Regions from separate parts of the Azospira inquinata genome, predicted to be linked through region 2. Evidence: riboswitches for the same ligand, from Rfam matches in the RefSeq annotation. Region 2 holds a riboswitch; the other holds the start of a gene.
What was found. A riboswitch is a leader RNA that binds a small molecule or an ion and turns the genes downstream of it on or off. The one in region 2 is predicted to bind S-adenosylmethionine.
Positions count from the first base shown of each region.

Region 1: it holds a riboswitch for S-adenosylmethionine, as region 2 does, so the genes downstream of both, metX (homoserine O-succinyltransferase MetX) here and Azoinq_RS11920 (O-succinylhomoserine sulfhydrylase) in region 2, are expected to answer to the same signal.

Region 1 is NZ_CP064782.1:1,423,510-1,428,379, forward strand. It holds gene Azoinq_RS06505 (AmpG family muropeptide MFS transporter) at 1-93, opposite strand, end outside; gene metW (methionine biosynthesis protein MetW) at 261-857, opposite strand; gene metX (homoserine O-succinyltransferase MetX) at 868-1,995, opposite strand; SAM riboswitch at 2,054-2,128, opposite strand; gene ptsP (phosphoenolpyruvate--protein phosphotransferase) at 2,184-3,941, opposite strand; gene Azoinq_RS06525 (HPr family phosphocarrier protein) at 3,941-4,219, opposite strand; gene Azoinq_RS06530 (PTS sugar transporter subunit IIA) at 4,254-4,640, opposite strand; gene Azoinq_RS06535 (FAD:protein FMN transferase) at 4,726-4,870, opposite strand, start outside.
Region 2 is NZ_CP064782.1:2,602,470-2,607,339, reverse strand. It holds gene Azoinq_RS11925 (ABC transporter substrate-binding protein) at 1-717, shown strand, start outside; gene Azoinq_RS11920 (O-succinylhomoserine sulfhydrylase) at 825-2,012, opposite strand; SAM riboswitch at 2,086-2,163, opposite strand; gene purF (amidophosphoribosyltransferase) at 2,189-3,736, opposite strand; gene Azoinq_RS11910 (CvpA family protein) at 3,784-4,278, opposite strand; gene Azoinq_RS11905 (SPOR domain-containing protein) at 4,291-4,870, opposite strand, start outside.

The sequences.
Region 1 (4,870 bases), 1.2 Mb from region 2:
GCCGGAAGTAAAGCCGGTAAAAACGCAGACCAGCATGCGCCGGGTGCACAGGGCCCGCCAGGGAGACGGGGCGGTGGGGGAATCAGGATTCATAGGAAGCAGAAAGGGGCGCCGGGCCCCGGGGCTGGGGAAAAAGGGGAAGACGGGTAGGGCAAGGAGAGCGCCCCATGAAAAACCGGCCCCTGGGGGCCGGAGAGGGCAGGGGGACAGGGCCCCACACCGGGCCGGACCTGAAGCGATGGGGCTCCAGGTCCGCCATTTTAGGCCCGTCCCAGGCGGCAGAGGGCCATGCTAGCGAGGAAATTGGGTTCTTCCGTCACTTCCTTGCCGTTATCGAAGGCCTTCAGCTCCTTGATGACGATGCCCTGCTCCCGGCACAGAGCCTCAAAGTCCGCAATGGTGAAAAAGCGCACGTTGGGGGAGTCGTACCACTGGTAGGGCAAGTCCTTGGAGACCGGCATACGGCCATTGAGAATGGCCTGCCGGTGGCGCCAGTAGGCAAAGTTGGGGAAGGACACCACGGCTTCCGCCCCCACCCGGAGCATTTCCTGGAGCAGACGCTCCGTATGCTTCACGGTCTGGAGGGAGAGGGACATGATGACGTGGTCGAAAAAGCCGTCCTCGAATTCCACCAGGCCCTGATCCAGGTTGGTCTGAATCACATTGACCCCGTTGGCCATGCAGGCCAGCACCTTGTCCGGGGCGATTTCCACCCCGTAGCCCCGAATGCCCCGTTGGGCGCGCAGATAGCCCAGCAGGGAACCGTCGCCGCAGCCCAGATCCAGCACCCGTTCCCCGGGGGCGATCCAGTTGGCGATGGCGTCGAAGTCAAAACGGTCGATTGCGTTATTGGTCATGGTAGGCGCCTCAAACCTTAATGCCCTGGAAGTAGGTGCGCATTACCCCGTGATACTGGGGATCGGTGAGCAGGAAGGAGTCGTGGCCCGCATTGCAGTCGATTTCCCCGTAGGAGACGTTGCGGCCGTTGTGGAGCAGGGCATAGACCATTTCCCGGCTGCGCTCCGGCGCAAAACGCCAATCGGTGGTGAAGGAGACCAGGAGGAAATTGGCCCGGGCCCGGGCCAGGGCGGCCTTCAGGTCGCCGTCGTACTCCCGGGCCGGATCGAAGTAATCCAGGGCCTTGGTGGTGAGGAGATAGGTGTTGGCGTCGAAAAAGCCGGCGAACTTATCCCCCTGATGGCGCAGATAGGATTCGATTTCAAAATCCACGTCGTAGCTGTACTTGAGCACCCCTTCCCGGAGCTGGCGGCCGAATTTTTCCCCCATCTGATCGTCGGAAAGATAGGTGATATGGCCCACCATGCGGGCCAGGCGCAGGCCCCGGGCCGGCACCACGCCATGGTCGTAGTAGTTGCCGCCGTGGAAATCCGGATCGGAAAGAATGGACTGACGGGCCACCTCGTTAAAGGCAATGTTCTGGGCCGTGAGCTTGGGGGCGGAGGCGATGATCAGGGCGTGGCGCACCCGGTCCGGGTAGGCCAGGGTCCATTGCAGGGCCTGCATGCCTCCCAGGCTGCCCCCCAGCACCGCCGCCCACTGCTCAATGCCCAGCAGATCGGCCAACCGGGCCTGGGTTTCCACCCAATCCTCCACCGTGGCCACGGGGAATTCGGCCCCATAGGGCTTGCTGGTGGCCGGATTGAGGGACATGGGGCCGGTGGAGCCGAAACAGCCCCCCAGGTTATTCACCCCCACCACAAAAAACTTATCCGTATCCAGGGGTTTGCCCGGGCCCACCAGGTTGTCCCACCAGCCCACATTCTTGGGGTTGTCGGCGTAATAGCCGGCCACGTGGTGGCTGCCGGACAGGGCGTGACAGACCAACACCGCGTTGGAGTGATCCCCATTCAAGGTGCCGTAGGTTTCATAGACCAGATCGTAGCCGGGCAATTCAAAGCCCCCGGCGAGGCGGATGGGTTCGGCAAACCGGGCCTTTTGGGGGCTCACGGCGCCGACGGAATGCTTTGGCGACATCGTTTTCCTGAAAACAATAAGCCCTGTCGGAGTTGCGATAGCTAGGATCGGCTCGGACAGGGCGTCGGTCCCGCTTTAGCCGCATTTTTTAAGCGCCCGCAAGCTGTTGGTTCAAATCGGCGCTAGAGCAGCATGATAACCAAGCCCGGGGAGCGGTGCAAACCGGCTCCGGCCCGGGCCCTGCAAAGTCAGACGTTGATTTTCTCGATCTGTTCCCGGATTTTCTGGGGCTCGTTGTAGCGCAGGATTTTGCGCACCACCGGGCCCAGGAGGGAAACGTCACTTTTCAGAATCTGCCGCTTCACTTCCAGGATCTGGGTGGGGTGCATGGAGAAAATGCGCAGGCCCATGCCCAGGAGCAGGCGGGTCATGGCCGGGTCCCCGGCCAGCTCGCCGCAGACGGAGACGGGCAGCCCGGCCTTTTCCCCGCTGTAGAGGGAATGGGCCATGAGCATGAGCACCGCCGGGTGCAGGGGGTCGTACAGGTGGGCCACCTGTTCGTCGGAACGGTCGATGGCCAGGGTGTATTGGATCAGGTCATTGGTGCCGATGGAGAGAAAATCCAGGCGGCGCAGGAACATGCCGATGGCCAGGGCGGCGGCGGGGATTTCGATCATGCCCCCCACTTCAATGCCCTCGTCGAAAGCCAGTTTCTGTTCCCGCAGGCTCTGTTTGGCCTGCTGCACCGCCACCAGGGTGGCGTCAATCTCATGGGCGTGGGCCAGCATGGGAATGAGGATTTTCGCCTTGCCGTAACGGGAGGCCCGGAGAATGGCCCGCAGCTGGGTGTGGAACATCTTGGGCTCGGCCAGTTGCAGGCGGATGGCCCGCAGACCCAGGGCCGGATTGGTTTTCACCCGGTCCAAATCCACCAAGCTTTTATCCGCCCCCAGGTCGAAGGTGCGGATGGTCACCGGCTTGCCTTCCATGCCCTTCAGCACCTTGCGGTAGGCCTCGAACTGCTCGTCCTCCGTGGGCATGTCGCCCCGGTTCAGGTAGAGGAATTCGGTACGGAACAGGCCAATGCCCTCGGCCCCCGCTTCCTTGGCCGCCTCCACGTCGGAGGGCAGTTCGATATTGGCGTAGAGGGCGATATCCACCCCGTCGATGGTGGTGGCCCGGGCTGTCTTCAGGCGCTTTAACTTGGTCCGCTCCAGTTCCAGCTCGCTCTTGCGCAGCTGGTATTCCTCCAGCACCCGGTCATCCGGATTGACGATCACCACGCCCCGGGTGCCGTCCACGATAATCAGTTCTCCGTCCCGGATCAGGTCCCGGGCCCGGGGCAGGCCCACAATGGCCGGGGTAGCCATGCTGCGGGCCAGGATGGCGGTGTGGGAGGTGGCGCCCCCCACTTCGGTAATGAAACCGGCGAAATGCTGGTCCTTGTAGCCGATGGTGTCGGCGGGAGCCAGATCGTGGGCGACGATAATCTGCTCTTCCGTCTTCAGGCCCTTGCGGGGCTTCAGGGTCGTGCGTCCGGGCCGGCCCAGGAGCACCTTGACCACCCGTTCCACCACCTGAATCACATCCGCCTTGCGTTCCCGCAGGTAGGGGTCGCCCATGGCCTCAAACTGCTTCACCAAGGCTTCCATCTGCTGCACCAGGGCCCACTCCGCATTGCAGCGCCGTTCCCGGATGATTTTCTTGGGGGCCTCCGCCAGTTCCGGATCGGCCAGGATCATGGCGTGCAAATCCACGAAGGCCCCCAGTTCCGCCGGGGCGCCTTCCGTGTTCTGGCGCAATTCCAGCAGCTCCTGGCGCACCGACCCCACCGCCGCGTCAAAGCGGGCCAGCTCTTTCTCGATCTGGCGGGGATTCAACACCAAGTGGGCCACCTCCAGGGTGGCGTAGGACATGAGCTGGGCGTTGCCGATGGCGATGCCGCCGGAAACGCCCAAACCGTGGAGGGTAAAACTGACGTGCTGGCTGGCCGTGGCCAAGGGCATCACTCGCCCTCCCCGAACTTGTCGGCGATCAGGGCCACCAGGGCGTCCATGGCCTCCTGGGCGTCCTGGCCCTCGGTTTCCAGCAACACCTTGGAACCCTTGCTGGCGGCCAGCATCATCACCCCCATGATGCTTTTGGCGTTGATGCGGCGACCATTCCGTTCCATCCACACCTGGCAGGAAAATTTGCTGGCGAGTTGGGTCAGCTTGGCCGAAGCTCGGGCGTGTAGCCCCAGCTTATTGACGATTTCCACTTCGTTACGGCAGGTCTGGCTCATGGCATCTCCGCGTTGTCGGCGTCGGGGGAAAGGCTTATTCCAGGATGGCCGTGCATTCCACGGCCGCGGTCAGGGCCCGGGCCGCCAGGGGGGCGGCGGGCAAATTACGGTCATTGAGGGCACGCAGCAGGATAGGCATGCTCACCCCGGCCAGGGCCGCCACCTTGCCCGAATGAATCAGCTCCCGGGCGAAATTGGAGGGAGTGGCGCCGAACAGGTCGGTGAGGATGAGGACCCCATTGCCCTCGTCCAGGACCCCAATCTCCCGCCGGGCCAGGGCCAGAAAGGCCTCCCGGGGCTCGTCATGACCGGCGGAAAGGGCCGTCAGGCGCTCCGGGGTGCGGCCCAGGATGTGACTGGCACAGTCGATCAACACTTGGCCCAGCTGGCCGTGGGCAATTATCAGGATTCCTGTCTGCATTTTATTCTGGGTGAATTCCGCTCAAACATCGCAGGCGGGGCGGGGAAGCCAGGGCTTCCGGGGCGTCCGCCCCGCCGGGAAACCATCATGGTCCCACGACTTCCGTATCCACGCCACTCTCGAACTTGATCCGGTCATCCAGGGCCCGGGTCACCTGGACCTTGCCACTGGCATCCACCCGCAGGGCCTGGCTCACCCCCAGTTGCCGGGCCAGGCGCAGCCACTGGCTG
Region 2 (4,870 bases):
GGGCCCAAGGAGGGGGTGTATTTTCTGCGTAGCGACCTGGGCCAGGAAATCCGCGCCCTGGTCTCCCATCTCACCACCGTGGGGGTGAAAAGCTTCGGCGTGGCGGCCACGGACGATGATTACGGCCGCAATGCGGTGCGCCTCCTGGAAGGGGAACTCAAGGCCCACCAAGCCCGGCTCCTGGGCCGGGCCCACATGAGCCTCCAGGGGGACGGGCCGGACCGGGCCGCCCAGGAGCTGCTCCGCTCCCGGCCCCAGGCCGTGCTGGTCCTGGCGGATACCCTGGCCGTGGCCCAGTTCGTCAAACGCTACCGGGCGGCAGACCCGGGGGCCTTTCTCTGCGCCCCCTCCCAGGTCAATGTGCGCACCCTGATCAGCATTGTGGGCCCCCAGACGGCCCGGGGCCTGATCGTCACCCAGGTGGTGCCCGACCCCCACGCCATTCTCCCGGTGACCCGGGAACATGTGAAGCTGATGGGCATCTACACGGACGAGCCCGTGTCCCAGGCCACTCTGGAAGGATTTCTCGCCGCCAAGGCCCTGGTGCAGAGCCTGCGCCGCACCCGGGACCTGTCCCATAGCGGCATCCAGCAGGCCCTGCGGGAATCAGGCCGCCTGGACCTGGGAGGCTTTAACCTGAACTTCGGCAAAAGCCCTCGCCCCTCCAACTTCGTAGAAGTGACCGTGGTGAGCCGCAATGGCCAGCTGCTGCGTTGATCGGCAAGGCGGCATCGGAACGGCCCGCCCTGTCGCCCTGTCGCCCTGTCGCCCAATAAAAAACCGCCTCTAGGGCGGTTTTTTATTGGGTATTCCCGGAACCGTCTTCAGGCGGCATCCAGCCCCCGGGACAGGTCGGCCTGGAGGTCTTCCAGGGCTTCCAGGCCCACGGCGACCCGCAGCAGGCCATCGGAAATGCCTGCCGCCGCCCGGGCTTCCGGACTGATACGGCCATGGGTGGTGGTAGCGGGGTGGGTGATGGTGGTCTTCACATCCCCCAGATTGCCCGTAATGGACAGCAGGCGGCAGGAATCCACCACCTTCCAGGCCCCTTCCCGCCCCCCTTTGACCTCAAAGGAAAGAATGGCGCCCCCGGTCTTTTGCTGGCGCTGGGCCAGGGCGTGCTGGGGATGGGACTCCAGCCCCGGGTAATAGACCCGGGCCACCTGGGGATGGGCTTCCAGCCACCGGGCCAGGGCCAGGGCGTTGGCGGACTGGCTGAAGAGGCGGATTTTCAGGGTTTCCAGGCCCTTGGCCAGCACCCAGGCATTGAAGGCGGAGAGGGTGGGACCGGCGGTACGCAAAAATTTATACACCTCGTCGGTGAGGGCTTTGGGGCCTACTACCGCGCCCCCCAGCACCCGGCCCTGGCCATCCAAATATTTGGTGGCGGAATGGACCACCAGGTCCGCCCCCAGGGCCAGGGGCTGTTGCAACACCGGGCTACAGAAGCAGTTATCCACCGCCAGAAGAATGCCGTGGGCGTGGGCCAGTTCGGCCAGGCCGGCGATGTCCCCCACTTCGGTCAGGGGATTGGAAGGGGTTTCCAGGAAAAAGAGCCGTGTTTCTGGACGAATGGCAGCTTCCCAGGCCCCCGGGTCCGTGGCCGGCACAAAGGTGGTGGTGACGCCGAACCGGCTCATGATATTGCCGAAGAGCTGGATGGTGGAGCCGAACAGGCTAGCGGAGGCCACGATGTGGTCCCCGGCCTTGAGGTGCGCCATGACCAGGGAGAGGATGGCGGACATGCCGCTGGCCGTGGCCACCGCGGCTTCGCCCCCTTCCAGGGCCGCCAGCCGTTCCTGGAACAGGCTCACCGTGGGATTGGAGAAGCGGGAATAAACGCAGCCTTCGTCTTCCCCGGCAAAGCGGGCCGCCGCCTGGGCGGCGCTTTCGAAGACAAAGCTGGAGGTGAGATAGAGGGCTTCGCTGTGTTCGTTGAACTGGCTGCGCTGGGTTCCGGCCCGGATGGCCAGGGTGTCCTGTTGCCAGGAATTCTGTTCTTGGTTGTCCATCGTTTTCTCTGTCGCTGAGGTCACATAAAACGAAAAGCCCGCCAGGGCCAAAAGCCAAAGCGGGCTTGAAACGGTGGGCTGTTTCCGGCGCGCTTTAGCGGTATTTGTGAGGCGCCCGCAAGCTGTCGGTCAAATCGGCGCCGTGGATTGAATGCTAGAACCGGACGGGCTTCAGGTCAACGCTCCGCCCCGGCTTCGTTATCCACCAGATTCAGGTCCATCTGCTGGGAAGCGCTGCTGTCTTCTTCCCCGCTGCCAGCCTTGGCCTTAGTGCCCCGGCCGTTTTCCACCTGATCCAAATATTCGGCGGTCACGTCCCCGGTAATGTACTTGCCGTCGAAACAGGAAGTATCGAAGCAGGTCAAAGCCGGATTGAGGGCCCGAACCGAATCCTTCAGGGCGTCCAGATCCTGATACACCAGGGCGTCCGCCCCGATTTCCTTGGCGATTTCCTCGTCGTTGCGACCGGTGGCGATCAGCTCGGCCCGGGTCGGCATATCGATGCCGTACACGTTGGGGTAACGCACGGGGGGCGCAGCGGAGGCGAAATAAACTTTGAGGGCCCCGGCAGCCCGGGCCATTTCCACGATTTCCCGGCTGGTAGTGCCCCGCACGATGGAATCATCCACCAGCAGGACCCGCTTGCCCTTGAATTCCTGGGAAATGGAATTGAGCTTCTGGCGCACGCTCTTTTTCCGGGTGGATTGGCCCGGCATGATGAAGGTGCGGCCGATATAGCGGTTTTTCACAAAACCTTCCCGGTAGGGCCGCTTCAGGGCCTTGGCCAGCTGCATGGCGGAGGGCCGGGAGGAATCGGGGATGGGAATGACCACGTCGATGTCCGCCGGGTCCATGCACTGGCGGATTTTGTCCGCCAGGAATTCCCCCATGCGTAGCCGGGTCTCATAGACGGAGACCCCGTCAATGACGGAATCGGGCCGGGCCAGATAGACGTATTCGAAAATACAGGGAGCGTAGGCGGGCTTGTCAGCGCACTGGTGGCTGGACAGGTTGCGTTCCTGGTCGATGAACACCGCTTCCCCGGGGGCCACGTCCCGCATCACTTCAAAGCCCAGGGTGTCCAGGGCCACGGATTCGGAGGCGATCAGGTATTCGGTGCCGGCAGGGGTCACATTGCGGCCAATGACCAGGGGACGGATGCCGTAAGGGTCCCGGAAGGCCAGCAGGCCATAACCGGCAATCAGGGCCACCACGGCGTAGGCGCCTCGCACCCGGCGATGGACCCCGGCCACGGCCCGGAAAATGGTGTCCGTATCCAGACGCACACCCTTGGCCGCCGCTTGCAGCTCGTGGGCCAGCACGTTGAGCAGCACTTCCGAGTCGGAATTGGTATTCACATGGCGCAGGTCCTGCTCAAACATTTCCTGGCGCAGTTCGGCGGAATTGGTCAGGTTGCCGTTGTGGCCCAGCACAATGCCGAAGGGGGAATTGACGTAGAAAGGCTGGGCTTCCGCGAAATTGAAAGCGGAACCGGCCGTGGGATAACGGCAATGGGCGATCCCCGCATTGCCCGGCAAGGCCCGCATATTGCGGGTGCGGAATACGTCCCGCACCAGCCCCGGTCCTTTGTGCATGTGAAAAGTGTTGCCTTCGGCCGTGGCGATGCCCGCCGCGTCCTGGCCCCGGTGCTGGAGCACCATGAGACCATCGTAAAGCAACTGGTTAACCGGCGTGGTTGCGACAACCCCGAGAATACCGCACATAGAGACACCACCTGTCAGTTACAAAACTATTTCGCCGGCAGCCCAGGCTACCGGTACTTAATCCGCTTGGCCATGGTTTCCGGCAGCCAGGGTTTGCTCATCAGGACCGCCGTTTCAAAGGGGGGCGCCAGCTTGGCCTCCACCCACCAGTGCTGCTTGGGCAGGGAGGTCATGCCCCCCACGGCCACCAGCAGAAAAACGATCAGGGCGCCCCGTCCCAGGCCGAACAGCACCCCCAGGAAACGGTCCGCCACGCTTAAGCCCAGGGCTTTGACCAGACCTTGAACGGCCAGGCGCAGGAGGGCCAGCAAAATCAGGACGCCGACAAAAACCGCCACATAACCGGCCACCAGCCGCCACACCGGGTCTTTGACCGCGTGGCTGAAAAAGGTCTCCCCCATTTCCGGGCCGAAGCCTTTGGCCGCCAGAAAGGCGATGACCCAGGCCAGGAGGGCCACCAGTTCGCCGATGACACCGCGCCAGAGGCCCAACAACAGGGACGCCGCCAGAATAGCCAGGGTGGCGTAATCAAAAAAAGTCATGAAAAGCGCGTCTTACTTCCCGGCAATGACGCCGCCCACACCGATTTTCTTCATCTTTTCCAGGGCCTTTTCCGCCGCTTCCCTGCTCGGGAAGGGACCGGCCCGCACCCGGGTCTTGGTGCCCTGGGCGGAGTTCATGGTTTCCGTGTAGGTTTTCACCCCCACTTCGGCCAGCTTGCTCTGGAGATTTTTCACATTGGCCGCATTGGCGAAGGAACCGATGAGAATTACTTGGGAACCGCTACCGGAGGCGCTGGAGGAAGCCGCCGAGGCGCTCTCTTCCTTGCCCCCCAGGATGGCGGCGGCCCGCTTGGCGTCCGCATCGGCCTTGGTCTTGGATTTGTCGGCGCCCTTATCCGAAGCTTTGTCCTTGTCGGGTTTATCGGCCTTGGCTTTGTCTGCCTTATCCGCCTTATCTTTGGCTGCCTTGTCGGCTTTTTCGGCTTTGTCCTTCTCCGCCTTGTCAGCCTTATCCTTCTGGGCCTTGTCCTTTTCCGCCTGGGCTTTTTTATCGGCGGCCTTTTTGTCCGCCGCTTTTTTGTCGGCGGCTGCCTTGTCCGCCGCAGCTTTATCCATCGCCTTGGCCTTGGCA